DNA from 3 places in the Xenorhabdus littoralis genome. Region 2 is predicted to be linked to each of the others. Evidence: predicted binding sites of a transcription regulator. Region 2 holds the regulator's gene; each other region holds the start of a gene.
The links. The regulator PurR, encoded in region 2, represses purine synthesis genes. The targets are predictions, from matches to a motif close to CANGCAAACGTTTGCNTG.

Region 1 (11,280 bases), on a different contig from region 2:
GATTCACCTTGCGACATACCCATATAAATTCCACATCCGTGATTATCTCTGTTTACAGAATCTGCATTGGCAGGAAAATAGCAAAGAACTTCAGGATGAATTTTACCCTCTGAATCGGATGCGTAAGGAGAAAAAATAAATCCATTTTGATAGCCAGCATCTAGTGTAATAAGTTTAGAATCGTGTCTTAAATAAGAAAACGAGACACCCCCACTTTCTTGCGAGTGTGGGCTTGGGTTCCAAGAGTGATAATTGTCAGAAGGGACTGTTCCCCTTAATAAAATTCCGGAGCATAAAAATGCAGGGCTATTTTCATCGCCACAATTACTTCTATTATCACGGTATCTATCATCCAGACTTGCAATAAGTTCACTACCTGTTTGTAATTGGGTTGATTTAGAAAAAGATATTTGTGGTAATAATAAAAATAAAGAAATTAAAAATATTATCCTATTCATGTTTTTTCCTTAATTAACATTGAGTCATAATAAAAAATAATGAGTTTATAATCTCAACTTTTTATGCTGCCAATTCAAATTTCTTTTTTTTATCGCTCAATAATTAATAGTTATTAACTCGGGTTTTTATTTTTGGATTAAAAGTTTTATAGATGGTATAGATGTTGTGACTATTTATAAATTAAATTGGTTGCTATTAATAAATAGTCATATGTCAGGTGTTAAAATCGCTGTCTTATTACTTGTGGAAATTGATATTACTGTCCATTGTAGATTATGATTAAATCAATTTCATATTTAGTTGGGAATGGCTTGCTCTGTTGGGTTATAAGAGAAAGTAGCATCCTGACGGTAATCAGAAGGAAGCTTTATTTTTATAATCGTAATTACTTTTCCAGTTGAATTATAAAAATCTTTTTGATCATGCTGTGCTCCTTTTAGCCCACTAGCACTTTCTGAAAGATAAAAAAAGGCTTCAATCGGTAATTGATTAGGAATATCTTGAGGCCAAGCTGCAAGAACTGCTTCGTTATTCTCTGCTAATTGAAGCTGTGCACGAGCCTGAATTCCTTGCATGAACGCATCGGCATTGCCACTGGTTTGGAGTTTAACATCGAAACCACACTGCACACTATCATTCCGATTGTTATTACTATAGCGTTGTATCCATTGTTGTGCTGTTGTAATTCCCTGTTGTTGGCAAGGCGCGCTTTGTGGTAGACTGGGAGTAGCTCCACACCTGTGACCATCTCTATAACCAGAGGCTGCATCGTCAGGAAAATAGCAAAGAACTTCAGGATGAGTTTTACCCTCTGAATCATGTAAGTAAGGACGGAAAATAAATCCATTCTGATAGTTATAAGCGAGTGAAAGGAGTTTAGAATCGTTTCTTAAATAGGAAAATGAGGCACCTCCAATTTCTTGTGAGAATGGGCTTAGGTTCCAGGAATGATAATTATCAGAAGCGATTGTTCCCCTTAATAGAATTCCGGAGCATAAAAATGCAGGATTCTTTTCGTCTCCACAATCGTTTTTATTATCATTATACCAATGATTCAAATTTGCAACTACTTGATTACCTGATGATATTTGTGTCGTATTAGCATAAGTTATTGGCAGTCCTATTAAAAGCAAAGAAAATAGAAATATTATTTTGTTCATATTCTTCCCTTGATTAGTATTTAATAATGATGAGTAAATGAGCTTACAATCTCGTCTTTTTATTTTCATAATTCAAATTTCTTTTTTTTATCACGCAATAATTAATAATTATTGACTCTAGTTTTTATTTTTAAATTAAAAGTTTTATATGGTTTTTATTTTATGGTGGTATGTTTAATATACGAATGGATTATTTGTGTTTAAAACATCTATTCATTGTTATTTTATCGAGTATTCATCTGGTTTTACTTTAAAAGCGAGATAAATGTTTTTTCTACCAACTATCCAAAATCTCAAATCAATTTATAAAAATACGTTGTTCCTGAAAATTCGCCATTGGAGTTAATGGCAAAATCCGGGATCTGTCCAACTTCAATAAATCCACATTTTCGGTACAGGGCCGAAGCAGTGTCATTAGTTCGCGTATCTAAAACCAGTAAACTACGCTGTTGTTGCTTTGCCAACTGTTCCAATTCAGCCATCAGTATTTTGCCTATTCCACGTTGCCGATAAGCGGTGTGCACCATCAGTTTTTCTACCTCGGCACGGTGTAACCCATTCTTTTTCTTACACAGGGAAAGTTGTACTGCTCCGGCGATTTTGTCTCCTTCCAATGCAACTAACAGCAGGCGATGACCGGATTTAAGATCAGCTTCAACACCTTGCCAGTATTGTGCTGCTTCGTTTTTTTCCAATGGTGCAATAAAACCGACAGAGGCATCACTTTCGACACAATCATGCAGTAATTTAATAAGCTCATTTCGTCTTGTATAAGTGTCATCCAATCGTACGATGGTTGGGGCGGATATTGAATCTGAAGTAGGGTTGATATTTGTCATTTATTATTGAGTTTGGCGTCAAGAGTGGTTGAATACCATACAATAAGATTTTTGTCAGGTATACGGAAATCCGTTTCTTTTCCCAATATCAATACAGGTATTTACTGTTTCCCGAAAAAACTGGTAGCTGAAATCGCGTTAGAGGCTATTTATTCGAGTCTGTTAAACAATCAAAATATATTACAAGTTAATTTTGTTTGTTTTTGTGATGACAATTATGAGATTTATTATTCTCTGAGTCAGTAAATGTTTTCGGCTAAAAATTATTATCATTGTCATATAGTGATGTTAACCGGATAGGAAACCCGCGTTTTTAGCCTTGATTAACCCATTGAGTATCGTGTTTAATACGTGACTTTCTATTGCGCAAATCATTGGGTGAAATAATTTCTTATTGCGCAAAATCTTGCCTGCGGTTGTCTCTATCAGCCTGAAAAATCGGCAAAACAACGGGGTAAATCAAAGAATTGATGCGAAATGGAAATTAAGATAGTTTCCCTTATCTGGCATTAATGATTGCGGTTTATATGCTGCGCTGCGAAAATTAGTTCTTAGTTCACTAACGCTTTTATCCGACTTGGAGTAAAGAATGACCACTCGTAAAACCCTTGCTAATGCTATCCGCTTCTTGAGCATGGATGCTGTGCAGAAAGCAAAATCAGGGCATCCTGGCGCACCGATGGGAATGGCTGATATTGCTGAAGTGCTGTGGCGCGACTATCTGAATCATAACCCTTCTAATCCTAAGTGGGCTGATCGTGACCGCTTCGTGTTGTCTAATGGGCACGGTTCCATGCTGATTTACAGCCTGCTGCACCTCACGGGTTATGATGTTTCTATCGACGATTTGAAAAACTTCCGTCAATTGCACTCCAAAACTCCGGGTCACCCAGAATATGGCTATACTGCGGGTGTAGAAACAACCACTGGCCCATTAGGTCAAGGTATCGCAAATGCGGTAGGTTTTGCGATTGCTGAGCGTACACTGGCAGCGCAGTTCAACCGTCCGGGTCATGATATTGTCGATCACTACACTTATGCCTTTATGGGTGACGGCTGTATGATGGAAGGTATCTCCCATGAAGTTTGCTCTTTGGCAGGTACTCTGAATTTGGGCAAACTGATCGCCTTCTATGATGACAACGGCATCTCCATTGATGGTGAAGTAGAAGGTTGGTTTACTGATGACACCGCAGCGCGTTTCGAAGCATACGGCTGGCATGTTATCCGTGGCGTAGATGGTCATGACTCTGACGCTATTGCAGCAGCCATCGAAGCCGCGCGTAAAGAGACCGGCAAGCCATCTCTGCTGATGTGCAAAACCACCATCGGTTTTGGTTCACCAAACAAAGCGGGCAAAGAAGAATGTCACGGTGCTCCGCTGGGTGATGCAGAAATCGAAGCAACCCGTAAAGCGCTGGGCTGGGAACATCCGGCATTTGAAGTTCCTCAGGATATTTATGCTGGCTGGAATGCAAAAGAGGCGGGCAAAACTAAAGAAAGCGCATGGGATGAAAAATTTGCAGCTTACGCGAAAGCGCATCCAGAACTGGCAGCAGAATTTACCCGTCGTACCAACGGTGAACTGCCTGCAAACTGGGAAGCTGAATCTAAGGCATTCATCGAAAACCTGCAACAGAATCCGGCTTCTATCGCAAGCCGTAAAGCATCACAAAACGCATTGGAAGTATTCGGTAAAGTTCTGCCAGAATTCATGGGTGGCTCTGCTGACTTGGCACCAAGTAACCTGACCATTTGGTCTGGCTCTAAGCCACTGAACGAAGTTCAGAACGGTAACTATATTCACTACGGTGTGCGCGAGTTCGGTATGTCTGCGATCATGAACGGCATCGCTCTGCATGGCGGCTTTGTGCCTTATGGCGCAACATTCCTGATGTTCGTGGAATATGCCCGTAACGCAGTGCGCATGGCAGCACTGATGAAGATCCGCAGCATCTTCGTATACACCCACGATTCTATCGGTCTGGGTGAAGATGGTCCGACCCATCAGCCAGTTGAGCAGATTGCCAGCCTGCGCGTAACACCAAACATGAGCACATGGCGTCCATGTGATCAGGTGGAATCTGCGGTTGCGTGGAAGTATGCAATTGAGCGCAAAGATGGCCCGACTTCTCTGATCTTCTCCCGTCAAAACCTGGCACAGCAGGAGCGTACGGCTGAACAGTTGGCGAACATCGAGAAAGGTGCTTACATCCTGAAAGATTGCGCTGGCCAGCCTGAATTAATCCTGATTGCGACGGGTTCTGAAGTTGAACTGACTGTGAAAGCGGCAGAGCAACTGAGTGCTGAAGGCCGTCAGGTTCGTGTGGTTTCCATGCCATCCACCGATGCTTTCGACAAGCAAGACGCAGCATACCGTGAAGCAGTACTGCCAGCGGCAGTTTCTGCTCGTGTTGCTGTAGAAGCGGGCATTGCGGATTACTGGTTCAAATACGTAGGCATTAACGGTGCTATCGTTGGTATGCATACCTTCGGTGAATCTGCGCCTGCTGATGCTCTGTTCAAAGAGTTTGGTTTCACCGTTGAAAACGTGGTAGCCAAAGCGACCTCTCTGCTGAAATAATCAGCAAACGAGACTACAAGCGCATTCGTATCAATTTCTGAGCGAATGCGCTCTTTTTTTATTCAACCTTGCCTCATAATGTGATCAATGGCGCTTGCCATCACGCTTTTTTTCTCGTAATCTGGCTTTTATAGTAGCTGAACCGTTTCAGTTAAGTGCGTAAATCGGCGTATAAATGTCTTGTCTGTCACAATCTGGTTAATTTTGTGATGAATCATCCGTACAAGCAGCAGTTGCTCAGTTATCCTAAGCGGTTGCGTGACTACAGATAAATTCAGGGAGTAACATGACTATCCGGATAGCGATTAACGGGTTTGGGAGAATAGGGCGCAGTGTCTTGCGGGCCCTCTACGAATCCGGGCGTCGGGCTGAAATTTCAGTGATCGCTATCAATGAGCTGGCTGATGCAGAAGGTATCGCTCACTTATTGAAATATGATTCCAGTCATGGGCGTTTTGCATGGGATGTACGCCTGAATAATGATTTATTACAAGTAGGAGATGACAGCATTCGTCTGTTTCATCAATCTGATATCTCATCTCTGCCATGGAAAGAACTGGGCATTGATATCGTACTTGACTGTACGGGCAAATATGGTGAGCGGGTGGATGGGGAGTCTCATATCGCCAGCGGTGCCAAAAAAGTTTTGTTTTCTCATCCGGGAGGAAATAATCTGGATGCTACCGTGGTATATGGTGTTAATCACCATTCATTGGTGGCGGAAGATCGCATTGTTTCCAATGCATCTTGTACAACAAATTGTATCATTCCGATCATTAAAGCGTTGGATGATGCGTTCAATATTGAATCGGGGACAGTGACAACTATCCACGCATCGATGAATGATCAGCCAGTGATTGATGCTTATCATCGTGATTTACGTCGAACCCGGGCAGCCAGTCAATCCATTATCCCTGTTGATACAAAACTGTCTGCGGGGATCACGCGTATCTTCCCCAAATTCAGCGATCGGTTTGAAGCGATTTCTGTACGAGTACCGACCATCAATGTGACAGCAATTGACTTGAGCGTGACAGTCAGCACCGCAGTAAGTGTTGAGGATGTGAACCAACTCCTGCAAAAATCAGCGGTCAGGGAGTTTCGTGGTATAGTGGATTTCACTGATTTACCGTTGGTTTCAACGGATTTTAACCACGATCCCCATAGTGCCATTGTGGATGGTACACAAACGCGGGTTAGCGGTAAGCACCTGATAAAAACCCTCGTATGGTGTGATAATGAGTGGGGCTTTGCCAATCGTATGATTGATACGACGCTGGTAATGGCCGCAACTGGTTTCAAATAATCATTTGTTGTGTCACAAACGGCACACAGCAGAAGATTGAGTAATTTTATAGAGAATCAATGAGAGGATTCACCATGTCTGTAATTAAGATGACTGATTTAGATCTGGCGGGTAAACGCGTACTGATCCGAGCTGATCTGAATGTGCCAGTAAAAGATGGTCAAGTTACCTCTGATGCACGTATCCGTGCGTCCTTGCCGACAATTGAGGCAGCGTTGAGTCAGGGAGCCAAAGTCATGGTTACTTCTCACCTAGGACGCCCGATTGAGGGAGAATACAACGAAGAGTTCTCATTGCAACCTGTCGTTGATTACCTGAAAGAAAAGCTGACTTCTCCTGTTCGTCTGGAAAAAAATTATCTGGATGGTGTTGAAGTGGTGGAAGGCGAATTAGTTGTTCTGGAAAACGTTCGCTTCAACAAAGGTGAGAAAAAAGACGATGAAACATTGTCGAAGCAATATGCAGCACTGTGTGATGTGTATGTAATGGATGCCTTTGGTACAGCACACCGTGCTCAAGCGTCAACGCATGGAGTTGCCAAATTTGCGCCAATTGCTTGTGCCGGCCCGCTGTTGTCTGGTGAACTGGAAGCGTTGGGTAAAGCACTGCATAACCCAGCTCGTCCGATGGTGGCGATTGTGGGTGGATCTAAAGTTTCAACCAAGCTGACAGTGCTTGATTCACTATCCAAAATTGCCGATCAGGTGATCGTAGGTGGCGGAATTGCGAATACTTTCGTTGCTGCTGAAGGGCATAACGTTGGTCGTTCTCTGTACGAAGATGATTTGATTCCAGAAGCGAAAAAACTGCTGGAAAGCTGTGATATCCCCGTTCCTACCGATGTTCGTGTTGCGACTGAGTTCTCTGAAACTGCGGAAGCGACACTGAAATCCACCAGCGAAATTAAAGACGAAGAGCAGATCCTTGATTTAGGTGACGCTTCTGCTGAACGTCTGGCTGAAATCCTGAAAAATGCCAAAACCATTTTGTGGAATGGCCCGGTGGGTGTTTTTGAGTTTCCTAACTTCCGTAAAGGAACTGAAATTATTGCCCGTGCGATTGCTGAGAGTGATGCTTTCTCTATCGCAGGTGGCGGTGATACCTTGGCGGCAATCGACTTGTTTGAAATTGCCGACAAGATCTCTTATATATCTACTGGTGGTGGTGCTTTCCTTGAATTCGTTGAAGGTAAAAAACTGCCAGCCGTTGTGATGTTGGAAGAACGTGCTAACAGTAACTAGTACCTAGGATAATAAGTTGTGATAACGGGCAGCACTGACTGCCTGTTCAATGTCAATACAGGACCACGTAACATGTCTAAAATTTTTGATTTCGTAAAACCGGGTGTCATCACTGGTGATGATGTTCAAAAAGTCTTTGCCATCGCTAAAGAAAACAACTTCGCGTTACCTGCGGTTAACTGCGTCGGTACTGATTCGATCAATGCAGTGTTGGAAACGGCGGCAAAAGTACGTGCTCCGATCATTATTCAGTTTTCCAACGGCGGTGCATCTTTTGTTGCTGGTAAGGGTCTGAAAGCAGAAGGCCAACAGGCAGCGATTCTGGGTTCCATTTCTGGCGCTCACCACGTTCACCAAATGGCAGAACATTACGGTGTGCCTGTTATCCTGCATACCGACCACTGTGCACGTAAACTGCTGCCATGGATCGACGGTTTGCTGGACGCGGGTGAAAAACACTACGCACAAACTGGCAAGCCACTGTTCTCTTCCCACATGATCGACCTGTCAGAAGACTCTCTGGAAGAAAATATCGAGATTTGCAGTCAATATCTGGCACGCATGGCGAAAATCGACATGACGCTGGAAATTGAATTGGGTTGTACTGGTGGTGAAGAAGACGGTGTTGATAACAGCCACTTGGACAGCTCTTCCCTGTATACTCAGCCAGAAGACGTGGCTTATGCGTATGAAAAACTGAACGCAATCAGCCCACGTTTCACCATCGCGGCTTCTTTCGGTAACGTTCACGGTGTATACAAGCCCGGTAACGTTAAACTGACGCCAAAAATTCTGCGTAACTCGCAGGACTACGTTTCTGAGAAATTCAACCTGCCACACAACAGTCTGGACTTCGTCTTCCACGGCGGTTCCGGTTCTACCGCAGAAGAGATTCAGGAAGCCGTCAGCTATGGTGTTGTTAAAATGAACATTGATACTGACACCCAATGGGCAACTTGGGAAGGTATCCTGAACTACTACAAAAAGAACGAAGGCTACCTACAAGGCCAGTTGGGTAATCCAGAGGGCGCAGATAAGCCTAACAAGAAATTTTACGATCCACGTGTTTGGCTGCGCGCTGGCCAAACTGCCATGATCGTTCGTCTGGAACAGGCTTTCAAAGAATTGAATGCGGTTGACGTGCTGTAAAAAATCGTTATTCGGGGCCCCCATTTTCGGGGGCTTTTTGCTTTTTGGGGATTTTTTTGGGGAACTATTGGGGGAATTTTTAGATAGGTATCTCCGCTAATTCCATCAATACATAAGAACATAGCGGAGGATTGTCGTCATTAATAAGAATCAGGCTGATTACGCCTTCACTTCCTCTTTCATAATACGATTCAGCCATGGCACCATACAGGCCATAATCACGGCAATAACCAGAGTGGCGACGCCGATTTTACCAAACACACCCATATAAATCGGCAGGGTTTGCAGTGGATCAGTCACACCTACTGGGGTCGCAGTCAATGCCGCCACATGACTCGCCAACATTGATGCCACTGCTTGTGACAGGAACCACATTCCCAGAATAAAACCAGTCAGATAGCTGGGAACAAAAGCAGCCACCATTGCCAGACCTAAGGCGCTAATCATCAATTCTCCCACGCTCTGGAACAGATACACCAGCACGATAAACCACGGGGAAGTAATGCCTTGAGCATCAGCAAACAAACCAGAGGCAGCGGCTGTCAGGAAGCCAAGAGAGCACAGGAACATGCCGAAGGTGAATTTTGTCGGCATCGAAAAATCTTTGCCTTTGGCACCTAGCTTGGTATAGACAACGGCCAGTATTGGGCTGACGATGATGATCCAGAATGGATTCAGTGCTTGGAAACTGATGGGATTGATATTAAAACCAAGGAGCTGGTGATGAACGTTATTGATGGCAAAGAAGTTGAGGGAGGTTGGCATCTGGTTATACAGGATGAAAAACACAATCGCCTGAAGCATCAGAATAAAAGCCACAAACATTTTATTGCGACTCGCTTTATTCTGCTTGAACGCCTGCCAGAAGAAAATCAGCACGACAAGAACAGCAATGACAAACAAAGCAATATTGGCAACTTCGATGTTGTGCAATAGCCATGCGCAAACGCCAATCGTGGCAACACTACCCACCAGAACGACCAGTAGACTGAGTGGTTTGAGTGGTTGATGATCGGGTTCCGAACCGATGTTATGTACCATGCGGCGGCAGGCAATATAAACCAGCAGAGCGATAATCAGGCCGATACCGCAGATATTATAAGTGACGGTATAGCCATATTTTTCAGCAATCACAGGGGCAAGAGAGAGGGATACCAGAGAACCGATATTGATGGACATATAAAATAACGTAAATGCGCCATCCAGACGGGGATCTTGTGGTTGGTAACATTTAGCCAACAGGCTGGCAGGGTTGGCTTTGAAAAGACCATTACCGACCGCCACAGTCCCCAATGCATAAAAAATCAGTTCTGGATTCATGATAGACAGGCCAATCATAAAATAGCCGATTGCCATGATAATCGCGCCCAAAATAATGGCTCGTTTAGTCCCAAGTATGTGATCACCAACATAACCACCAATGGAAATCAGGCCGTAAACCAGTGCGGTGAATGCACCAAAAGTGATAAATGCCTGTGCTTCTGAAAATCCAAGTTGCTGTACGAAGTAAACGGCAAGAATGCCTTGAACGCCGTAGTAACCAAAACGTTCCCATAGCTCAACAAAAAAGATCATAAAAAAGGGTTTTGGTTGATCCCATAAACCGACTGGAGCGGTTTTATTCATAGTGAATGCCTCTGTTCGCTTTCATTCCGGTGGGCAATACATCCAGATGATTATACTTCTGTTAACATGTTTGCAACGTAATGTATCGCACGGGTTGTGATTTTGTTTATATATTCAGGGTGATCGTGAAGCGAGGGAGGTTAATATACTGGTATGGTATCTTCTCAACGATAGATCACACTAACGTAAAAAAGTAATACCAGATTTGAGAGAATATTCACTAAATTAATATCAAAAATTATTAATATGAAGGCTGTATGTTCGTAAATAAACCGATTTGGTTATAATTCATTCTTTTTTGTTTGTTTTCTGTTGGAAAATGATCGATGAAAAAATAGAGAGGGATGTTTTAATCAATCTCGTATATATATTAAGAATTTGTTATATATCTGGCGATGTATACCCTATGGATTTCTCATATTGATGTCAGGATGACTATCTTTATGAAGGTTCTTGATCAAGAACCTTCATGTGTAATGCGGGTTATGTGAAGTAATATTCTATTTTTTAAGCAATAGCTGCCATGTGTTTATCCATTACCTCATGAAAATCACGTTTAAAATAAATTAATCCATGTCCTGCTTCACGGACACGAATTTGTTTTATCTCGACCAGATATACATAGTGAGTACCGATTTCCTGTACTTGATCAATACGTCCTTCCAGATTGGCAAGCGTCTCTTTCAGCAGGGGCTGTCCCAATGTACCGGTTTGCCAGATATTCCAATTAAAACGTTCTTCCATGCTGGTATTCGTCATGCCGGCGAAATGACGCGCCATCAATTCCTGTTCATGATTCAGTATATTGACACATAAATGACCATTTTCCTGAAATACTGGATTCATGGCGCTATTGCGATTAATGCATACCATCAGAGTCGGAGGCGTATCTGTCACAGAGCACACCGCCGTTGCA
Region 2 (11,280 bases):
GCTGAAGTTGAGTGATATCTGGTGTCCGGCAACGGCAACAACCCCAAGCGGGGAAACCAACAATGAAACAACAGCAAAAAGTGTAACCTCAAAGAACATTGCCAGAGCAATAGGTAAGCCGAGCAGAAAAATACGTTTTTGTGTATACCATTCAGGGCTGGAAAAGTTATTAAATGTTTGAATATCCCTCTGGGAAGGAGAATGTTTCACATATGCAAATAATAACAGGAACATGACCCAGTAGACTGTTGCCGTTGCAACACCGCAGCCTACTCCACCCAATTCCGGCGCACCAAATTTACCGTAAATGAAGATGTAGTTAATGGGAATATTGACTAATAATCCAGCAATGCCGATTAACATCCCGGGCTTGGTTTTTGATAGTCCTTCACATTGACCGCGCAAAACCTGAAAGAACAAATAACCGGGAGCTCCCCACATAATGGCGTGGATAAAACGCGTCGCTTTTTCCGCCAATACAGGATCGATATTATGTTGTGCTTCGATAATAAATCGGCTGTTATACAACACTGCGATAATGAGGATTGAAAGGAAAGTTGCGAGCCAGAATCCTTGTTGAATTTGACCTGCGACATTTTTTCTTTGGCCGGAGCCATTCATGTGTGCAACGATTGGTGTTAAAGCAAGTAATAACCCCTGACCGAATAAAATAGTCGGTAACCAGATTGATGTACCAACGGCAACCGCTGACATCTCAACAGCACCAGCTTTACCAGCCATGACTGTATCGACAAACCCCATCGCAGTTTGTGAAAATTGTGCAATTATGACGGGAATTCCCAGAGCGAGCAAACTACGCGCTTCATTTAAATATTTCTGCACGTACTACACCTTTTTTGATTGAAAATTAACTAGAAGAATGAAGGATATTTCTGCGAGCAAACGATGTTAATAATAAATGTATCGCTTATAAGCTTTCGTATTGTATAGGACTCATTTTATTAATCAAATCGCTGCTCTGTGCTTATACTCAAAAATCAGGGGGAATCGCCATCCCCCCGGGAGCATAGACTGAGTTACTTTAAAGAGCCATTCACAGATAATGTTTGATGCAGACACCGGATTTGTTCACTTTGATCAACCCCCGAAGTCCTGAGCAGTGAATGGTAGATAAAAACGTCGATTAAATTGAATTTTTAATAACTAAACCGGTATTTGTTGGGTCAAGCAGGGATTTACATTCAACTGAAATAGTGTGTAAACGCGATGGGTGGGTTAAACTAACTTGTTATGTGCAAAATATGAAAGAGGTTCCCATGTTTACAGGTATCGTTCAGGGAAAAGCACCGATCGTTGCTATTAATGAAAAAATGCATTTTCGAACTCATGTTGTTAAATTTCCGGCTGAATTATTACCCGGAATTGAAACAGGGGCTTCTGTTTCCCACAATGGTTGTTGTTTAACTGTGACGAAGATAGATGACGACTTAGTTAGTTTTGATTTGATGAAAGAAACGCTGCGTCTGACCAATCTGGGTGACCTTAAGGTTGGTGATATTGTTAATCTGGAAAGGGCTGCTAAATTTGGTGATGAGATCGGCGGGCATTTGATGTCCGGTCATGTTATTACAACAGCCGAAATTGCCAAGATATTTACTTCAGAAAATAACCATGAAATTTGGTTCCGAATTCACGATAAGCAATTGATGAAATATATCCTGCATAAAGGGTTTATTGGCATTGATGGTATCAGCCTGACTGTTGGCGATGTAGTGAACAATCGTTTCTGTGTGCATTTGATCCCGGAAACATTGGAGCGTACAACTCTGGGTAAAAAGCGTTTAGGACAAAAGGTTAACATTGAGATTGATCCACAAACTCAAGCGATTGTAGATACCGTTGAACGGGTCATGGCACAGAAAGAGCAGGAAAAGTTACTGTTACAGACTGAGGAACAATAAAAATTTTGCCAAGTTATGGTAAAAATTTTTATGAAAAAGGCATTCAATAGGATGCGAAAGCTACAGAAATGTGATTTCTGTAGCTTTGGGTTCTCTATTCGTAGAGCGATTTATTATCTCGGTACTCTCAATCCCTTATCAATCCCTTGCGGACTGAACACAACTTGCCATAGCTGAATATCCCTTGCACGAAATGCACCCGCGCAGGCATTCAGGTAATAACTGAACATCCGTTTAAAGCGTGGGCTATAGTTATGCTCTATTTCGTGCCAGCTTGCTATGAATCGTTCATACCATGCCATCAGTGTTTTGTCGTAATCGGCACCAAAATTGTGCCAATCTTCCATAACAAATTTTCCATTACTTGCTTTGGCAATTTTTGAAATTGATGGTAAGCAACCGTTGGGGAAAATGTACTTGCTGATCCATGAGTCGACACCAGTTTTATCACGATTGGAACCGATAGTATGGAGAAGGAATAGACCGTCAGGCTTCAGATTTTTTTTCACTATATCAAAATAATTGGCATAATTTTTAGGGCCAACGTGTTCAAACATACCGACAGAAACAACGCGATCAAATTGGAGATTCAGGGTTCGGTAATCTTCAAGGATAATTTTTACATCCAGATTTTTACAGCGCTCTTGGGCATATTTTTGTTGCTCGGCTGAAATTGTTAACCCTGTGACAGATACACCGTAGTTTTTAGCAGCATAAGAGGCTAATCCTCCCCATCCACAGCCAATATCCAATAAAGTCATACCTGGAGATAACTGTAATTTTTCGCAAATCAGGCGGAGTTTATGGGATTGAGCTTCTTCCAACGTATCTGTGTCTTTCCAGTAACCACAGGAATATTGCATATAAGGGTCAAGCATTCGGGTAAAAAGATCATTACCCAAATCATAGTGTTCTTCGCCGACAATCCAGGCCCGTTTTTGGGATTGTAAATTAAATATGCGAGAGATAAGTATTTTTAAAATATCTCTAATATTTTTAGGAATACGATATTCCAAACCTGCCCGTAATACTTTATGGAAGAAAATATCAAGCCGATCACATTCCCACCAACCATCCATATAACTTTCACCCAGCCCCAGAGAGCCTTCTTTCAACACTCTTTTATAGAAGTCGGGGTTTTTGATGCGTATATCGAAAGGGCGCTTGCCGTTGATTTCAATATCAGCTTCCTGAAGTAATTCATGGACGATCCTATGCCAAGAATCAGTTATTGTTTTTTTATCTTCAACGAAAGATGAACTCATATACTCTCCAACAATTGTGTGATGGAATTTTGAGGCGTCACTTTGTAGCTGATTTTTATTATGTTAAAACCATGAAGGTTTATTTGGAAATGAAACAGAAATTATAAAAAAGCATTTATTGCCTATTCATCCTGAAATCAAATAGGGCCTCAGTGCCCTGAATAACCTCAAATTCCGAATTTTTAGAATAATGAATCTGTATGAGTATATGATTGAAATAATATTTAAACAATAATCTAAAGGCTACATTATCTGCAACCTTTAGATAATAATGTTCTTAATTATTATTTTTTTGAGAAACCATTTGATTTATGTTTAGCCAATTTTTCCGACATTTTTCTTCTGTAACCAATAACCTAACGCCATAGGGATAACAGTAGAAACCATAATGGTTGTCGTGGATAAGAGCGGATATTTCATAAATATAGAAACTATCATGCTGGCAATAAAACAAAGACCTAATTGAAGGGAGTTTTGCAATGCAGCAGCCTTACCGCTGTCCTTAGGATAAACGGAGAGTGCATTTGCCACGGCGATTGGATAGGATGCGCCGTTCATTGCAGCCATAAAGCAAAAAGGAACGAGAATAGCCATAAATGAAGGCTCCCCGAAGATGGAAAGCAAGTAAATGGCAATCATGCTGACAGCATAACCTACCAGCAAAAATGGGAATACCGTCTCACTTTTCACTTTCTCCAATAAGATGCGGCAACCATACCCGCCGATCATAAATGCCAGAGTTTGAGGAATATAGCTCAGACCAATATCGGTTGGGTCATAACCCATGTTCTTCAAAATAGTGGGTGAACCTGTTAACCAGGCAAAAAAACCAGCACTGCAAGAAGCATAGATCAATACATTTCCGTTAAAAACAGGGGAGTTGAGTAATGTAAAGAAAGAAATTGTCTTCTTATCGGTGTTGGTTTCGATACAACGCTTTTTATTTGTCAGGACCAGTGTTGGCAGCAACAGTAGGAGTGTCACTATCATTAAAACAAGGAAGATGATTCTCCAACCTGTATGTGACAACAACCATGCGCCCAATAAAGGTGCGAGGGCGGGGGAAAGCGCGACCAGAGGCATAATCATCGCAAAAACCCGTTTAGCGCGTTCTGCATCATACCGATCAACGACCAAAGCCTGCCATGAAACCGCAGCAGAACAGACACCAACAGCCTGAATGAACCTCAGCACAAGCAACTGTGTGGCATCAGTTATCCAGAGCATCCCTAAACAGCTAATGGAAAACAGAGACAATCCGATAATAAGAACAGGTTTTCTTCCTAAGTGGTCAGATAATTGTCCCCATAACAGTTGGGCAAAAGCAAAACCAGCAAGAAAAATACTGAGACTCGCACTAATGGCATTTTCTGATGTACCTAATTCTGCTCTCATGGCACCAAAAGCAGGTAGGTACATATCGATGGCCAAATAACCGAGCATACTCAGCCCGGCGAGATAAAACATGAATGAAATTGAGTTTTTATTGTTTGTCATTGTGTCAATAAATCGGTGTGGTAATTGATAAGGAAGTCATCGGCTTATTCTATATGGCATGTTTTTTACTTGTGAAACGGTAATATTTGCAACATGCTGTGAAAAAAATTGAAAGGAAGATTTATGTGGTCTGAATACTCTCTGGAAGTCGTTGATGCCGTTGCCAGAACAGGAAGTTTCAGTTCGGCAGCATCAGAACTTCATCGCGTACCTTCTGCTATCAGCTATACGGTAAAACAACTTGAAGAATGGTTAGCGGTTCCGCTATTTGAACGTCGTCATCGTGATGTGGATTTAACTGAAGCAGGCGCTATTTTTGTCAAGGAAGCTCGTTCTGTTATCAAAAAAATGAATCACACCAGACATCTATGCCAGCAAGTTGCTAACGGCTGGCGGGGACAATTTAGTATCGCGGTTGATCAAGTTGTAAAGCCTGAGCGGACTCTCCGGTTAATTCTGGATTTTTATCGACATTTTCCCGACATAGAATTGTTTATCTATCCTGAAGTTTTCAATGGCGTCTGGGATGCGCTAGTAGATGGGCGGGTAGATCTGGCTATTGGCGCAACACGTGCTTCGCCCGTCGGTGAACGATATAGTTTCAGGGATATGGGGTTTATGCCTTGGTTATGTGTAGCCAGTCCTGAGCATGATTTGGTGAGGATAGCGGAAAAATTAAATGACGACCAAATGCGACCTTATCCCAGTCTGTGTCTTGAGGATACATCACGTAATTTACCTAAGCGCAATACATGGGCTGTGGATAACCAAAGGCGATTGGTCGTTCCCGATTGGGATGCCGGTTTGAATTGCCTCATGGATGGATTGTGCGTGGGAATGGTGCCTGAGCACCGGGCACTACCACTCATCCGTAAAGGCAAACTGACCACACTCGAACTCGAACAACCATTACCTGATAGTCCATGTTGCTTGGCTTGGTCACAAAAAAGCCATTCTCCAGCATTAAGTTGGTTGCTTGATTATCTCGGAGATAGAGAAACACTTAATGCTGAATGGTTACAAGAAAATTAACGATTAACGGCGATAGTCAATAAATGGTCCATCTGCGACAGAGCGTCGCTCAACGAGACGTGGGTGGACTTCAATAGTCTGTGCATCCTCACGTTTATTGACTATTCTGTCCAATAACATTGAAAAGGCCATTTGTCCCAAACGTTCTTTGGGCTGGTGGATGGTTGTTAAGGCTGGTGTAAAGTAGCGGGCATTACGGATATTGTCATAACCAATGATAGAAATATCTTGTGGAACACGTAATCCTAGCTCATCAGCCGCACAAATCGCACCCATTGCCATGACATCCCCACCGCAAAAAACCGCAGTAGGACGATGTTTCTGGTTCAGGATCTTACACATAGCTTGATAACCGGATTCCGGTTCAAAATCACCCTGAACTATCCACTCATCCCGAATGGCAATATTGCCTTCTTTCAGCGCCTTGAGAAAACCTTGGTGACGCCCGCCCCCGGTATTTCTGGCTAATGGCCCAGGAATAGCCGCAATATCCCGATGACCGCGTTCAATAAGATAGCGACCAGCTAGGTAACCACCATGAAAAGCGTTATCAATAATTGCATCGGTAAAATCTCCTCTGGATTCTCCCCAATCCATAACCACCATGGGAATATTGCGGTAGTCTTCCAGCATCCCCAAAAGTTGCTCCGGGTATTCTGAACACATTACCAGCAAACCATCTACGCGCTTTTGCGCCAACATGGCGAGATAAGCTTTTTGTTTATCGGGATCGTTATGAGAATTACATAAAATTAGTGTATAGCCTTTGCTGTAGCAGCTATTTTCAACAGATTCTATGATTTCAGCAAAATAAGGGGCTTCACTTGATGTCGCCAGCAATCCGATAGATTTAGTATGGTTAACTTTCAAACTACGGGCAACGGCGCTGGGTGAATAATTCAGTTCTTTAATGGCCGCCCAAACTGCGGTCTTTGTATCTTCGGCGACGAAACGGGTTTTATTGATAACATGGGATACGGTTGTGGTTGAAACACCAGCGCGTTTAGCCACATCTTTAATCGTTGCCATGATAAAAAGGACTCCTGACCTTATGGTCTAAATTTACAGATCTTTGTTAGTTGTTTGCCAGTATAGTTATATATGGGAGGGCAACTGGCAATAATTTAACGATAAACCCTGAATTTTGTCTGATCTAGCGCAAAAGTGAAAGTAATAATCGATGCTATAAAGTATATGTATCAAATATCACAGTGCGATACTTAATCATCATGATGAATAATCACTTAAAATTTATGGTATCGCTGAAGCTTAACTTTCACTTGAGGATGTTCTATGGATACAGATCTTAAATTGGGGTTATTGACTGCCTGTAGTGCATTAATAATGATTGTTTTTTTGGGGAGTCTTTGTCTGATCTAACCAAGATCCAGAAAAAGAATTGAAGTGTATACTGGCCTGATTCAAGGGCAGATTTCCGATATTCATGCATTCCTGAATGGGAAAACCTGCCCTTTGTTATTTAAAATTGGCGCGAGAATTTATCTCATTAAGCCAGATTTTTTTCAACGAATTCCCAGTTGACCAGAGCCCAGAAGTGCTCCAGATATTGAGGACGTGCATTGCGATAATCGATGTAATACGCGTGTTCCCATACGTCAACGGTCAGAACTGGTTTATCTTCGCCAGTCAATGGAGTTGCTGCGTTGGAAGTATTGGCGATAGCCAGGCTGCCGTCAGTTTTCTTGACCAGCCATGTCCAACCAGAACCGAAGTTCTTCAGGGCTGCGTCAGTAAACTGCTGTTTGAACTCAGCAAAAGAACCGAAAGCACTGTTGATAGCATCTGCTACTCTTCCAGTTGGTTCGCCACCACCATTTGGTGACAGGCTGTGCCAATAAAAAGTATGGTTCCAGACTTGTGCTGCGTTATTGAAGATACCGCCTTCAGATGTTTTGATGATTTCTTCCAGGGATTTTCCGGAAAATTCAGTATCTTTAACCAGATTATTCAGGTTTACAACGTAAGTGTTGTGATGTTTTCCGTAGTGATATTCTAGAGTTTCTGCAGAAATGTGTGGTTCCAAGGCATCTTTGGCATAAGGTAATGCTGGTAATTCGAAAGACATTGCATGCTCCTTTTTAATATCGGGTTTTGGCTCTGCAAACCATTCACTAAGTAAGAGATTAATTCATGGACAGAGCAAATTTAAGTTTATTATCATGTTGCTATTTTGGTAATTATCTTAACAACTTTTCTGATAAATTACAGAGGAAAAGATGCTATTTAGCGGCGATATGGCGTAGAAATGCACTTTAATCCAGAATAAATACCAATAGTTAGAATAAAAATATCTACTGATTATTTGTTGCGAATCATGGAAAAAAACTGCCGCAGAAAGTTCTCAGTAGAAAGGTTAGGGATGAAAGTGGTATTCTGAATAAATCTTTTCTGATCCGGATGAATGGCTTTTACAGTTTTAAGGAAGCAAAATGACAATGACTAATATGCAATCTAATGCAATGGCTGGTAACACAACAGAGGCGATCATTGAGAAAATTGAACGCCAGATCAAAGAAAACCCAATCCTGCTGTACATGAAAGGCTCTCCAAAATTACCAAATTGTGGTTTTTCCGCGCAGGCAGTTCAGGCTTTATCTGCTTGTGGTGAACGTTTTGCTTATGTAGATATCCTGCAAAATCCCGATATCCGGGCTGAATTACCTAAATATGCCAACTGGCCGACATTTCCTCAGCTTTGGATTGATGGTGAATTGGTTGGAGGATGTGACATTCTGGTTGAAATGTATCAGCGTGGTGAATTACAAGCGTTGATCAAAGAGACTGCTGACAAGTACAGAGCTGATGAATAAGAAAAAGTCACATAATTCACCTGATTGATGACTGTTTTCCGTAAGCCCCATACTTACAAATAAGTATGGGGTTTGATACTTCAGGACTCGTTGTCAGCAGAAGCAGCAGAAGCAATAGAAGGCAATGGCCAGCCACCGAGTCGCTTCCAGCGATTGACGAGTTCACAGAACAGCAGGGCAGTCCGGTCGGTATCGTAAAGTGCGCTATGTGCCTGATTACTATCAAACGGAATTTCCGCAGTAATACAAGCTTTGGCAAGAATGGTTTGACCAAGAACCAATCCGCTGAGTGCCGCTGTATCAAAAGTGGCGAACGGGTGGAATGGATTGCGTTTAAGACCGGAACGCTCAGCCGCCGCCAGAACAAAATTATGATCAAAACTGGCATTATGGGCGACTATAATAGCTCGGTTACAGTTAGTGTCTTTCATCCCCTTGCGGATCATTTTGAAAATAGCGTGCAATGCCGTGTATTCACTAACCGCTCCCCGCAGAGGATTGGTAGGATCAATTCCTGTGAATGCCAGAGCGGCAGGATCAAGATTGGCTCCTTCAAAAGGGTCAATATGGAAATGTAATGTATCAGCAGGCATCAGCCAGCCTTCTTCATCCATTTTTAACGTGATTGCCGCGATTTCAAGTAAAGCATCTGTACGTGCATTAAAACCACCGGTTTCGACATCAATGACAACGGGATAGTAACCGCGAAAGCGTCCACTCAACATGTTTTGATCGTTTTTATTAGACATCTGATTTTCAGTTCTTAACTTCAAGGATTCTGTTTTTAACTCTGGAATAGTGAGTATTATGACAAAAATTGGAGTCCCTTGCAGAAGTAATACATATACCCAATAGATTTCAGGCTGTAGCATAGTGGCAAGGGAACGAATCCCCAGAAACATAGCTAACTGTATGTTTATAAGCATGTAACTGGGGAAGTGAGTGCAGCCAACAAATCTGCAACTGATTTATATAGGTGGGTATAATAAATTAATTTCCTAATGCACTGCTGGCACTTGTGTTTTCAATGAGTTCAATCTTATAACCATCTGGATCTTCAACAAATGCAATAACAGTTGTTCCACCTTTGACTGGTCCGGCTTCACGAGTAACTTTACCTCCCGCGAGCTTGATGCGTTCACAGGTTGCAGCGACATCATCGACACCTAAGGCAATATGCCCAAATGCGGTTCCCATTTCGTAGTTTTCAACATCCCAATTGTAGGTCAGTTCAATAACTGCACCCTGACTTTCATCGCTATAACCAACAAAAGCCAGAGAATATTTATACTCCGGGTTTTCACTGGTGCGAAGTAAACGCATACCCATCACTTGAGTATAGAAATCAATTGAGCGTTGCATGTTGCCAACACGGATCATAGTATGGAGTAAACGCATAATTACCTCTTGAATTTTATAGTCTTATTAAAATAGTCTCGTCGCGGAGTAAAAACAGTGCCTTATCGCGAACTTTGCTCATTAAGAACCCATCTCATTAAGCTATTCAAACTGCCTGCAACAATAAACGCCTACTGGGACAGGCTCTGACTGCCAATGCCTTTAACTATAACTTGTATAGATAAAATAATTCAATTTGTCCTTTCATCTATTTTGTTTCAAATGGTTATTATTTAATTTTTAATTAATATATCTGAAGCTTATACTACTGGATAAGAAAGCTTCCTCATGAGGAAGAGTTTGATAAATCTGAGGGCAGGAGGATTAGATGGCTGAACAATTAGAATTTTTTGCTATTCCAAACCCTTGTCGAGGGATTTGTGAATCTGATTCCCGTGGTTTTTGCCGAGGGTGTTATCGGAGCAGGGAAGAACGATTTATGTGGATAAAATTATCGGATAGTGAAAAAAGGAAGATATTTAGGTTATGTCGCAATAGATATCTAAGATTATTAAAATCAAAAGAAGGTTCTGGAAATAATATATCAGATCAGCCCGAATTATTTTAATTTTATTCTGAATTGATCAAAAAATAACACTTATATGAGTAATGGTTTAGGATTACCTTAAAAACAAAAAATATTTCCATTAATAAATGATATATTACATATATTATGTTGTATTTATTTGACATAAGTCGAATTAAATATCCTGTCTTATTGGCTGATTCAACCATTTCAGTAAAAATTTCTTATCAAATAATTATTTATTGAGCAATAAAAGAGCTAATTTGTTATCTTATTGTTTTTTATATTGTTTGATCTATCATTGACTCTATCTGTAAGAGAAAAATGATATTAATGTAAAAATATATAGATTAGTATTTGGATGGCGGTTATTCTTATAGAACTTTAACCGAGTGGAAATGTATATATTTTTGAAGGTTTGTGTTTTTTTTGTTGATATTTAAAAGTATAATAGTTTAATCGAGGTATTATTTTATACAGTTTATACCGTTGGTGGATTAATGCGCGATTTTATTCGATGCGCTGTAAAACTTCGCCCTTTAGGGTGACGAAGATGTCAACTTTGAATAACAAGCCAACGTGACACTAATTAGTTTATTGCGAAATTTCTGACTCTGTTAATGCAAGCATAATATAGAGTGCTTGTCCATTATTCATATGAATAAACTGATTGGATAATTCATTGATGTTATATGAGTCTCTAATTATAAGGAGGGGTAATTGGAATTGACATTGGGATCAGACCTTGCACGTTTAGTCCGTGTTTGGCGCGCTTTAATTGATCATCGTTTAAAACCGTTGAAATTAAC
Region 3 (11,280 bases), on a different contig from region 2:
TTACTACTGTTCGTCCATTAACAGGAAGTGCCGGACAAATCAGGCTAATATCGGCTTGGAGTTCATCCATTAAAGCATCTATAACTGGGCCAATATTTCCTTCAGAAGTTGAGTCAAAAGTGGAGCAATATTTAAAAAAAAGTTGCTGGCAACCTGCCTTATACCGTAACCATCGACAGGATTTCAGTGATTTTTCTATCGCATCATTAACGGGACAAGAACGACTTTTCAAACTAACCACAATAGCATCTACATCATATGGTATATGCGTGTTTTCATCTGGTACTCCTAATAATTGGATAACCTTCCAACCACTTTGAACCATAAAACTGGCAATATCTGTTGCTCCAGTGAAATCATCAGCAATTACCCCGAGTTTGATAGTCATAACTTTATTTCTGGTAAAGTTATTCCTTTAAAAGTATTGATCACCGCACTATCATCCCATTGCCCCATTCCCTCATTGCTAGCAGTTAAAAACATCTGATATGCTGCTGTCGCCATTGGCAACGGAAATTTCATTGCTCTACCCGCATCAAGAACAATTCCCAGATCTTTAACAAAAATATCTACGGAAGATTTAGGTGTATAATCTCCAGCTAGAATATGGGGAACACGGTTTTCAAACATCCATGAATTTCCTGCCGCATGAGTCACGATGTCATACATTAAGTCCAATGAGATACCTGTTTTGGCGGCAAGCGCCATACTTTCTGCCGCAACGGTAATATGTACACCTGCCAATAACTGATGAATCATTTTAACCATTGAGCCTTGACCAACTTCAGGACCGATGTAGTAAAGACGTTCAGACATTACATTGAAAATTGGTTTGAGTCGTTCGAACAATTCAGAAGGTCCAGAGGCCATAATTGTTAACTGGCCTTGCTCTGCTTTTAATATCCCTCCTGAAATTGGTGCATCAAACATTTGAATGTTATATTTGAGCAAACGATAAGCGAAATTTTTCGCCTGTTCAGAAGAAATCGTACTATGCAGAATAACTGCTGTGTTTTCCTTAAATTGTGTAACTAACGGTTTTTCTCCTCCAAATAAAATATTTTCTATTTGCTCACTGTTAACTACTACCAATAAAATTGCATCCAGCTCCTGACACCACTGATCTGCTTTACTATCTACACCTATCGCACCAGCCTGTTTTAATTGTTCACAAGCTTTACTGTTTAGATCAAAACCATAAATTGGAATATCTGCTCTTATTAAAGACTGTGCGATTCCCATTCCCATCGCTCCCAGTCCTATAACCCCTATTTTTTGTATTGAATTATTCATGAGGTTCCCTGGTGTTGTGTGACAATTTGTTACCTTTTTATCTTCACATAGATAACTTCACAAAAAAACGATGGATATCACATTCACAGTTTATATATGTGATAAGAAAATAAACATAACATAATGAATATAAAATGATTTTATCAATAACAGGAGGTTTTGTTTTTCACATACTTGTGTGAATAAATATAAATAACATAAGAAGAATTACTTAATATCCAGATGCCTCCCATTACCCAAAATAAAGCGCATTTTAAATATTGTGCTACTGTAATAATTAAATCTGTCATACATCTTTATCTCATAACATTTCTACTGATTTGTTCCTGCAAACATACCTAATTAAGTGTTTTATCTGGTTAGCCGGATAAAGCCTCAACAAAAGGGGAGTTACGATGAGCTTTTTTGATCAAATCGCTAATATGCTGGGTAGTGGAAAAAATCAGCAACTCCAGCATATGATGGACTGGGTTGAAGGTCAGGGAGGAATGAGTGGATTAATTGAAAAGTTTTCCCAGCAAGGACTGGATGGCACTATCCATTCATGGATTGGTTCAGGTGAAAATTTACCGATTCATGTGGATCAACTTTCTTCTATTTTTGGCTCTTCTACGATACAACAGTTGGCCGAAAAAATTGGGATAGACCCCAATGAAGCTTCTTCTTTGCTCTCCAGACATTTACCGAATCTAATCGATAAAGCCACACCAAACGGTGAGGTTCCGGAAAATCTGGATTTAAAATCCGCTGGCTTGAATATGCTGAAAGATAATCTGCTGGGTAAATGATGCTTTTTGCCCGCCACATGTCATCTATTGTGGCGGGCATTTCTATTTATTTATCTATCTTTATCTATCTATACAATTATCTATTAATTCTAAAATTAATTAATCACCGAAGAGCGCAGGCGTTTAGCTGCTTCTACCATGTTCGCCAGTGATTGTCTTGTTTCCGGCCAGCCACGAGTTTTCAGGCCACAATCCGGGTTAACCCACAAGCGCTCAACCGGGATACGATCAGCCGCTTTACGCAGTAATGCTTCAATCCATTCAACGCTTGGTACGTTTGGTGAGTGAATATCATACACTCCCGGCCCGATTTCATTCGGATATGAGAAGTGTTCGAATGAATCCAGTAACTCCATATCTGAGCGAGAAGTTTCAATGGTGATCACATCCGCATCCAGTGCTGCAATGGACTCCATGATGTCATTGAACTCGCAATAACACATATGAGTGTGAATTTGGGTGTCATCTTCCGCAATTGCTGCACTCAGTTTGAAGGCATCCACCGCCCACTCCAGATATGCCTGCCATTCTTCCCTGCGTAGTGGCAATCCTTCACGTAATGCTGGCTCATCAATCTGAATGATACCAATGCCTGCTTTTTGCAAATCATCAACTTCATCACGCAAAGCCAGCGCAATCTGTTTAGCGATAGTTTCACGGCTGACGTCTTCTCTTGGGAATGACCAACAAAGAATCGTCACAGGCCCCGTCAACATCCCTTTCACTGGCTTATCAGTCAAAGACTGTGCATATGTCGCCCAATCTACGGTAATTGCTTCTGGACGGCTGATATCGCCAATAATCACGGGTGGTTTCACGCAACGGGAGCCATAACTTTGTACCCAGCCATTTTGGGTAAAGACATAACCGTCAAAGTGCTCACCAAAATATTCCACCATGTCGTTACGCTCAGCTTCACCGTGTACCAATACATCCAACTCCAGACGCTCCTGTTCTTGAATCGCTTGTCTGATATGTTCACTGATATTCGTCCGGTAATGCTGGCTATCCACCCGACCTTTTTTAAAGTCGAGCCGCAAGCTACGGATTTCCGTTGTTTGTGGGAATGAACCGATGGTCGTCGTTGGCCACAGTGGTAAGTTATAACGTTGACGCTGAAGTCTTGCGCGTTCAGGATATGCCTGATTACGTTCGCTATCCTGTGGCTTAATGGCAGAAAGACGCTCAGCGACCGCAGAGTTATGCACTCTTGTGGAGCTACGACGGGCGCGAATCGGCGCACTATAAGCATCCAGTTCAGCCTGTTTGCTGCCTGCCGGGGTATTCAGCGCCTGTGACAACAAAGAGAGTTCTGCACATTTCTGCAATGCGAAGGCAAACCAGCTCTTCACTTCTTCATCCAATCCCGTCTCATCATTTAGGTCAATCGGGCTATGCAAAAGCGAACAAGAAGTACCGATCCACACATCTCTTTTAGCTGCCAGTGGCGCTATAAGCTGGTATTTCTCACTCACATCAGCTCGCCAGACATTGCGACCGTTAATGACTCCCAGTGAGAGCAGCCAATTTTCTGGCAGCAAGCTCACCAAATTATCCAAAGAATCTTGTCCTGCGACTAAATCAACATGCAATCCTTGTACTGGCAGTGATTTGATTGCCTCCAGATTATGACCGATGCTATCGAAATAAGTCGTCAGCAATAATTTCACTTGCCCTTCAAGCGCCTGATAAGCCGTTGAAAACGCTGCCAGCCATTCTTCTGGTAGTTCTAGTACTAAAGCTGGCTCATCAATCTGTACCCATTCAATGCCACGTTTTGCCAGTTCAGCCAATACTTGCTGATATACAGGAAGAATATCGGCCAATAATGATAGACGATCAAACGCTTTTCCCTTGACCTTACCAAGCCACAAATAAGTCACAGGGCCTAAAAGAACAGGTTTTATTTTATGTCCCAATGCCAGAGCTTCATCCACTTCATCCAACAGTTGAGTCCAACCGAGTTTGAATTCCTGACCTTCCTGAAATTCAGGGACGATATAGTGATAGTTTGTATTGAACCATTTGGTCATTTCCGATGCAGCCGCTGGCGTACCTGTCGGTGCCCGGCCACGGGCAATACGGAACAGTGTATCCAAATCAATGTTGCCATCTTCATTTTGGTGGCGCGGAGGAACATTGCCCAACAACAAGCTCGTGGTCAATACTTGGTCATACCATGCAAAATCACCAACGGGAACTAAATCAACACCCGCATCTTTTTGTTGTTGCCAGTGACGGGTACGTAATTCACGACCTGTCTCCAACAATTCTTGTTGAGAAATTTTGTCTGCCCAATAATTCTCTTGCGCCTTTTTTAGCTCTCTTTTCAAGCCGATACGTGGAAAACCTAATGTATGATTCAAAACTGTCATGTCGTCACCCGTTAAATTTTAGCCGTCTAGATGTTTACACTTCTATAATCAACAGGTAGTGTATAAACCACAAGCGCAAATTATTCATCATCAACTTGAAGGTTTTTCATGATCGAAATAAAACATTTAAAAACGTTACAGGCATTGAATCATTGTGGATCGTTAGCAGCGGCAGCAAATTATCTGCATCAGACACAATCGGCCCTTTCTCATCAATTCAGTGAGTTAGAACACCGGCTAGGATTCAAGCTATTCATTCGTAAAAGCCAGCCTCTGAAACTGACTTCTCAGGGGGAAGTGTTATTAAGGCTCTCGGAGCAAGTATTGCCCCTGATTACAGCCTCTTTACGTGAATGCAATGAACCGGAAGAGACAAATCTGCGTATTGCCATTGAATGTCATAGCTGCATCCAGTGGCTGACACCTGCACTTAAGCGTTTTCGTGAGAGTTGGCCGCAGGTTAACGTGGATTTTAAATCCGGTGTAACATTTGATCCCCAGCCTGCACTGCAACAGAGAGAACTGGATATTGTCCTGACATCAGACATTATTGCGGACAGCAATCTGCACTATACGCCGCTATTTGACTATGAAGTGAAGCTGGTGATTGCACCGGATCATCCATTGGCGAATAAGCGCGATATCCTCCCGCAAGATCTTGCTTCTGAGACTCTGCTGATTTATCCCGTACAGCGGCAACGGTTTGATATTTGGCGACGTTTTCTCCAGCCTGCTGAGGTTACCCCGACATTAAAAACTGTTGATAATACCCTGTTATTGATCCAGATGGTTGCAGCACGTCTGGGTATCGCCGCACTACCGCATTGGGCTGTGGAGACATTCGAAAGACAGGGATTGGTTGTAACCAAAACACTGGGAGAGGGATTATGGAGCAGATTGTACGCTGCCAACCGAGAAGGAGAACAGCGCCAACCAGCTATTGATACTTTTATTCGTTCTTCGCGCCAGCACGCGGTGGATAATTTACCGTTTGTGAAGCGGCTTTCAGTACCCAACGGTGATGTACCCAAAGTGACGCAACAATCAAGCTGCCTCCAATGGTAAAACTCAGCCAATCAGGGTGGTGCTGCCAAATTGCGAAATTGACCAATAACCCCGCCGGAACCAGCATGTTATTCATAATAGCCAGTGTTCCGGCATCCACTTGGGTTGCGCCATAGTTCCACATAAAGTAGCCAATACCTGATGCACCTGCGCCTAACCAAATCAGGATACCCCACTGTAACTGAGTTGTCGGTAATTTTTGTGGATCGCCAAACATCAGCCAACCGATTATGGCGACAACACATGCTCCCAGATAGAACCATGAGAAGGCAACTCGCTGCGGGATCGGGTGGATTTCCATCAAGCGCTTATAACCAACCTGACCAACAGCAAAGAAAATATTCGCCAATTGCACCAATATCAGGCCAACCCAGAAAGATTCGCTCAGATGGTCATATCGGATAATCGCCGCCCCCGCCACCGCGAGCAAAGAACTCAGGGCATAACCCCAACGCAGTCGATGACGTCCCATCAAATCATAAATCAATGTGACATAGAGCGGTGTCATAATGGTAAACAGCAAAAATTCAGCCACGGTCAGATAGTGATAGGCATGAAATACAAACAAATACATCACACCAAGCTGACAAGCGCCGACAGCCATATATAACGCAATGACTTTTAGCGATAACCCGCGCCAACGCAAAAATGGCAAGAATATTATTGCTGCCAGAACGACCCTGACAAGTACAGAAAACCAGCTATCAACCTGACCGGAAAGATAAACCCCGATCAGGCTAAATGAAGCGGCCCACAAAAAAGTTGTGATTGTTAACAGCCACATGATTTATTGATCTTTACCTACGTTTATTGATCTTTTCCCACTAACAGCGCTTCTAACAAATCAAGATCATGCAGCAGCGTTTGTAGTGTTTCATTGCTAATCTTACGAGTTGCACGCAGATGATACAGCTCTCCTCGCTCAGCCCTGAGTGCCGTTAAACGGAAACGACGCTCCAGCTCTTCAATCATCAGGTTATGCTCGGCTTCATCCGTACCGGCAGTACGACGCCGCAAATGGCCTGTAACCCGGGAAGCGATTTCACCAATAACCTCCGCATCCAGTTTTTCTTCAGTATTGGCAGATAAGCGCTCTTCCATCTTATTCATACTGACAATCGCAACTTCAGCCATTGCAGCTTTTGCCATCCTGACTTCATTCAAGTCCGCCAGTTTATCGCCCACTTTCATACCACGCAGCAGTAAAGGTAAAGCGATAACCCCTACAAACAGCGAGAGCAGAATCACGCCTGCGGAGATGAAAATCAATTGGTAACGTGCCGGGAACGGATCGCCATCCGGCAAGAACAGAGGGACAGACAGCGCACCTGCCAGCGTAATCGCTCCACGGACACCCGCAAATGTAGCCAGCCACAATTCACGGGTCGTATAAGAAACAAACTCCAGTGGTTTTTTCTTCATGGACACTTTGCTGATATTTTTCATCAGCCATAGCCAGACGAATCGCAGCAATACCAATGCACCGTAAATAACACCTACGGCAGAGAACAGCATCCAGGTTTCAACATTCGGATCAAGATCTGCCTGAGCCACAGATGTTTCCCAAATGCCCGGTAACTGTAGTCCCAACATAACGAAGACAAGGCCATTAAAGACGAAAGCCAGCATTCCCCAAACGTTATCGGCACGCAAGCGCATATCCAATGGCGCATTGCGGATCACACCCGCTTTGCTGATCGTCATCCCCGCAGCAACTGCGGCCAAAATACCTGATACACCGATATGTTCAGCAATCATGTAAGAGGCGAATGGCAACAACATCATGAACATGATTTGTGTTGCAGGATCGTCGCCACTCCAGCGGCTCATCAGTCGCAGAGATTTACTGTACAACAATGTGACAGCAATACCAGAAACCAATCCACCAATAGCAACTTTGAAAAACTCCAATGTTGCACCAGTGACGGTAAACGCCATTGTTCCCATAGCAATCGCTACGGCAAATTTAAGCGCTACCAGACCAGAAGCATCATTCATCAATGCTTCTCCTTCCAGTACGCTCATCATATTTTTAGGGATACTCCCTTTTCCAACAATGGATGACAGAGCTACTGCATCGGTTGGTGATAATACTGCCGCCAGTGCAAAAGCAGCAATAATAGGAATACTCGGCAGCAACGAGTGAATTAAATAGCCAATGCCGACAACCGTCACCAATACCAGCACTAAAACTAAAATAAAGATTTCACGCCCATGCTGGAAAAATTCTCTGGTCGGGGTTTTCCAACCATCAACAAATAACAAAGGAGGAATAAGTAAAACAAGGAATAGTTCAGGATCGAAAGTAACGTGTAAACCAAAATGAGGCCAGGCCAGCAACGCTCCCATTGCTATTTGCACTATCGGCAAGGGAACACGGAATGGAATCATTTTAGTAAGAACACCAGAAACTGACACCACCAAAATCAAGATCAAGATAGTAAAGAATATTTCCATGTTACCCTTACAAATTGCCAAAAATCTTTCGGTGAAGAGATTGTGACTGTTTTTTTTCCCTAATAACAGCGCTAATAACCATAATTATTGCAGTTATTAAAGAAAATCAAAAAACAATCACATTATGAATCAATGACCAACGAGTCATTTGTATTCTTTATACTTATCGGCGGGGTAGTGTTGAAAAATTAGCACATTTTGAAAATGTGTCTAACAAAGGTGAGGATGCGCAAACTTCAATCATTTGCGCATGTTTTTTGATCAGATAGCCCAGTTACCGGCATAAAATACAACCAATATGATGGCAAGAATGACCGTACCGACATTCAGCTTACGCCATTCACCAGAGAAAACACGTCCCATAACCAGCGTACTGAAGCCCAACATAATTCCTGTCACAATATTGCAAGTCAGTACAATAAACACTGCGCACAGCAAGCCCGACATCGCACTGACAAAATCATTGAAGTTCAGTTTCCGCACATTGCTCAGCATTAATAATCCGACATACATCAAAGCGGGTGCGGTGGCATAAGCAGGAACTAAATACGACAGCGGGGACAGGAATAAAATCAATAGGAACAAAATACCAACAACCGAGGCAGTTAAACCCGTTTTGCCGCCAACAGCCGTTCCAGCGGCGGATTCAATATAAACGCCGGCCGGAGAAGAACCGATAGCTCCCGCAAAAATACTGCATGCAGAATCCGCAGTCAGTGCTTTACCACCGTTAATAATCTGGCCTCTCTTATCCAGCAGATTTGCCTGACTTGCCACTGCCTGAATTGTCCCTGTCGCATCAAATATCGCCGTCATTACCAATGCCAAAAGGCTGGGTAACACAGCAGGCTGTAAAGCGCCCATAATATCCATACTGAACATCAGGGATAAACCATCTTCTCCCACGGTAGGGAGTTTAAAAAATCCCTGATATTTTACGGTCGGATCAAAAATCAAACCGATAATTGAGATAGCAATAATCACCAGCACAATACTGCCCGGTACTTTTCTCCGCTCTAAACCAATAATTCCCGCCAGCCCCAATAGCGTCATCATCACGGGAAAAGCGGTCAATGAACCGAAAGCGACGGGCAGACCTTCATGTGGATTTTTTATCACCAGACCAACACCATTGGCTGCAATCAGCAATAGAAACAGCCCGATACCAATCCCTGCCCCATGTGCAATGTCCATGGGTATATTGCGTAAAATCCACGCTCGCACACCCGTGACTGAAATCAACGTAAACAGGCATCCCATCAGGAAAACCGCACCAAGCGCAACAGGAATACTCACTTGCTGTCCCAATACCAAACTGAACGCAGTAAATGTGCATAATGAAAGCGCACAGCCAATTGCCATCGGTAAATTAACCCACAGTCCCATCAATAATGAGCCGACACCCGTGACCAGACAGACAGAAATAAACACGGCGGTATGAGGAAAGCCGGCTTGTCCAAGCATACCCGGCACCACAATAACGGAATAAACCATCGCCAAAAACGTCGTTAATCCGGCGAGAACTTCCTGACGTACCGTTGAACCGCGTTCAGTAATCTTAAAATACTTATCGAGTTTGCATTGAGTTCGCGCCTGCATACCAGACATGTTTTTCCCCTGCTTTCTGTTGAATATTATGCGTTAACATTTATCGCTACTTCCCACCACTTTTTGCCATCAGATTGCCCCACGAAAACGATTACGTCACAAGATAACAAAGATCCGTGCTGTACTCGTTGGTTCAGCCGTTTACTTGCGCAATCGTTTGGCTTATCAGGCAAAAAATGGTGAGGAAAATTGAAGCGAATGATTATCCGGCTAATCAGGGATGAGAATCAAGTGATAACCGCAAATTCTAACCATAATGGCATGATCTCCCCTGCGGCGACGGCATGATATGTACTACCTCGTTAATCCTGCTAAAGAAATAGGTGAAGTTTGTTCTGTAATTAATTGGCTGAGTATCACAGCACTTCCTGCGGCTAATGTGAAACCTAAACTACCGTGGCCAATATTTAACCATAGATTGGCATAGTCTGTTTTACCTAAAATCGGTGGACCTTTTGGTGTTGATGGACGTAAACCACTCCATGTTTCTGCGTCATCCAAATTCGGTAGTTCTGGAAAAGTTTTTTTGATAATGTTTTTTAACGCCGTAATTCTATTATTACGTAATCCTAATTTATCATAGCCAATATCGACCATCGCAGCGATGCGTAATTGTTTATCTAATTTAACATATACAATTTTATTGCCATAATCGGTTACATTTATTTTCGGTACAATATGTGCTTGTTGTGGATAAGGTACGCTTAAGCTATAGCCCTTTAAACCCAACATAGGTACATTGATTCCAAGTGGTTGTAATAACTCTCGGCTTCCATTTCCGGCACAAACAATGATGTCATCAGCAAGAATAGTTCCTTGATGAGTGGCTACTCCAATAATGCGATTATTGTCTTGAATAAATGATTTAACTGAATGTTGTAAAAGCAAATTAAATTGTGGTTGTGTTGATAAATATTGCAGCAGTTTTTTACAAAATAAGTAACAATCTGCACTTTCATCGTCTGGCGCATAAATGGCACCAATCAATTGTGACTGAATATTTTTTAATGAAGGCTCTAAAGAAACAATCTCTTGTGCATCCAAAACTTGCTGAAATTGGTTATCGATAGTTTCACACGCTTTTTGAAAACTTTTTTTATCGCGGTGAATAATTAATTTACCTGACTTTTCCCATACGAAGTCATCAATATCGCCATTCGAGCGCCATGCGTTCATGGTTTCTTGGCTTAATAATGAAAGTCGCAGCAGGTGAGCGCCATTAATTTTATTGGTTTTTCGATTACAGGCCAGAGTAAATTGTACTAACCAAGACCACTGCGGCAAAGAGCACTGAATATTTAAGTTTAGCGGTGAATCATCTTTACCCATCCAGAGCAAACCCTGTAATGGCACTCCTGCATCCGCAAGAGGAGAGACATAGCGATAACTGAGCTGTCCACCATTAGCAAAACTGGTTTGCATACCAACTTCTGATTCTGATTCCAGCAGAGTGACGATTTGACCTGCTTTAATTAAAGCATATGCAGTGCTTAATCCAATCACACCTGCACCAATAACCACCACATGTTTTTTCATAATCATCCGCAACCAATAATAACTTGAAGAGTCATTATTTAACGGCGAATAGGTCAGCTAAACAATTGAGTTTTTATTTCCGGAGTATAACTTTTGGTTAACTAGTTTATTTCTTCTCTCGAGTATTAATGACAAAGTATTTACATAGTTTTGAGACG

Region 1: the regulator PurR is predicted to act here: its motif matches at 5,286-5,303, upstream of epd (erythrose-4-phosphate dehydrogenase).
Region 3: the regulator PurR is predicted to act here: its motif matches at 9,667-9,684, upstream of FE394_RS14970 (NCS2 family permease).

The regions. Positions count from the first base shown of each region.
Region 1 is NZ_VCDP01000008.1:15,547-26,826, forward strand. It holds gene FE394_RS03055 (N-acyl homoserine lactonase) at 1-458, opposite strand, end outside; gene FE394_RS03060 (hypothetical protein) at 756-1,688, opposite strand; gene FE394_RS03065 (GNAT family N-acetyltransferase) at 1,913-2,458, opposite strand; gene tkt (transketolase) at 3,048-5,042, shown strand; gene epd (erythrose-4-phosphate dehydrogenase) at 5,329-6,348, shown strand; gene pgk (phosphoglycerate kinase) at 6,423-7,589, shown strand; gene fbaA (class II fructose-bisphosphate aldolase) at 7,662-8,738, shown strand; gene dtpB (dipeptide/tripeptide permease DtpB) at 8,898-10,364, opposite strand; gene hpaC (4-hydroxyphenylacetate 3-monooxygenase, reductase component) at 10,872-11,280, opposite strand, start outside.
Region 2 is NZ_VCDP01000067.1:54,752-66,031, reverse strand. It holds gene FE394_RS15845 (MATE family efflux transporter) at 1-843, opposite strand, end outside; gene FE394_RS15840 (riboflavin synthase subunit alpha) at 1,278-1,922, shown strand; gene cfa (cyclopropane fatty acyl phospholipid synthase) at 2,036-3,187, opposite strand; gene punC (purine nucleoside transporter PunC) at 3,503-4,684, opposite strand; gene punR (DNA-binding transcriptional activator PunR) at 4,808-5,716, shown strand; gene purR (HTH-type transcriptional repressor PurR) at 5,720-6,745, opposite strand; gene sodB (superoxide dismutase [Fe]) at 7,224-7,802, opposite strand; gene FE394_RS15810 (Grx4 family monothiol glutaredoxin) at 8,197-8,547, shown strand; gene rnt (ribonuclease T) at 8,628-9,296, opposite strand; gene gloA (lactoylglutathione lyase) at 9,538-9,945, opposite strand; gene FE394_RS15795 (DUF1289 domain-containing protein) at 10,274-10,513, shown strand; gene slyA (transcriptional regulator SlyA) at 11,192-11,280, shown strand, end outside.
Region 3 is NZ_VCDP01000061.1:16,622-27,901, forward strand. It holds gene otnK (3-oxo-tetronate kinase) at 1-388, opposite strand, end outside; gene ltnD (L-threonate dehydrogenase) at 385-1,293, opposite strand; gene FE394_RS14945 (YidB family protein) at 1,689-2,081, shown strand; gene metE (5-methyltetrahydropteroyltriglutamate--homocysteine S-methyltransferase) at 2,177-4,456, opposite strand; gene metR (HTH-type transcriptional regulator MetR) at 4,565-5,521, shown strand; gene FE394_RS14960 (carboxylate/amino acid/amine transporter) at 5,406-6,305, opposite strand; gene FE394_RS14965 (Na+/H+ antiporter) at 6,329-7,978, opposite strand; gene FE394_RS14970 (NCS2 family permease) at 8,240-9,586, opposite strand; gene FE394_RS14975 (D-amino acid dehydrogenase) at 9,881-11,122, opposite strand; gene FE394_RS14980 (LysR family transcriptional regulator) at 11,180-11,280, opposite strand, start outside.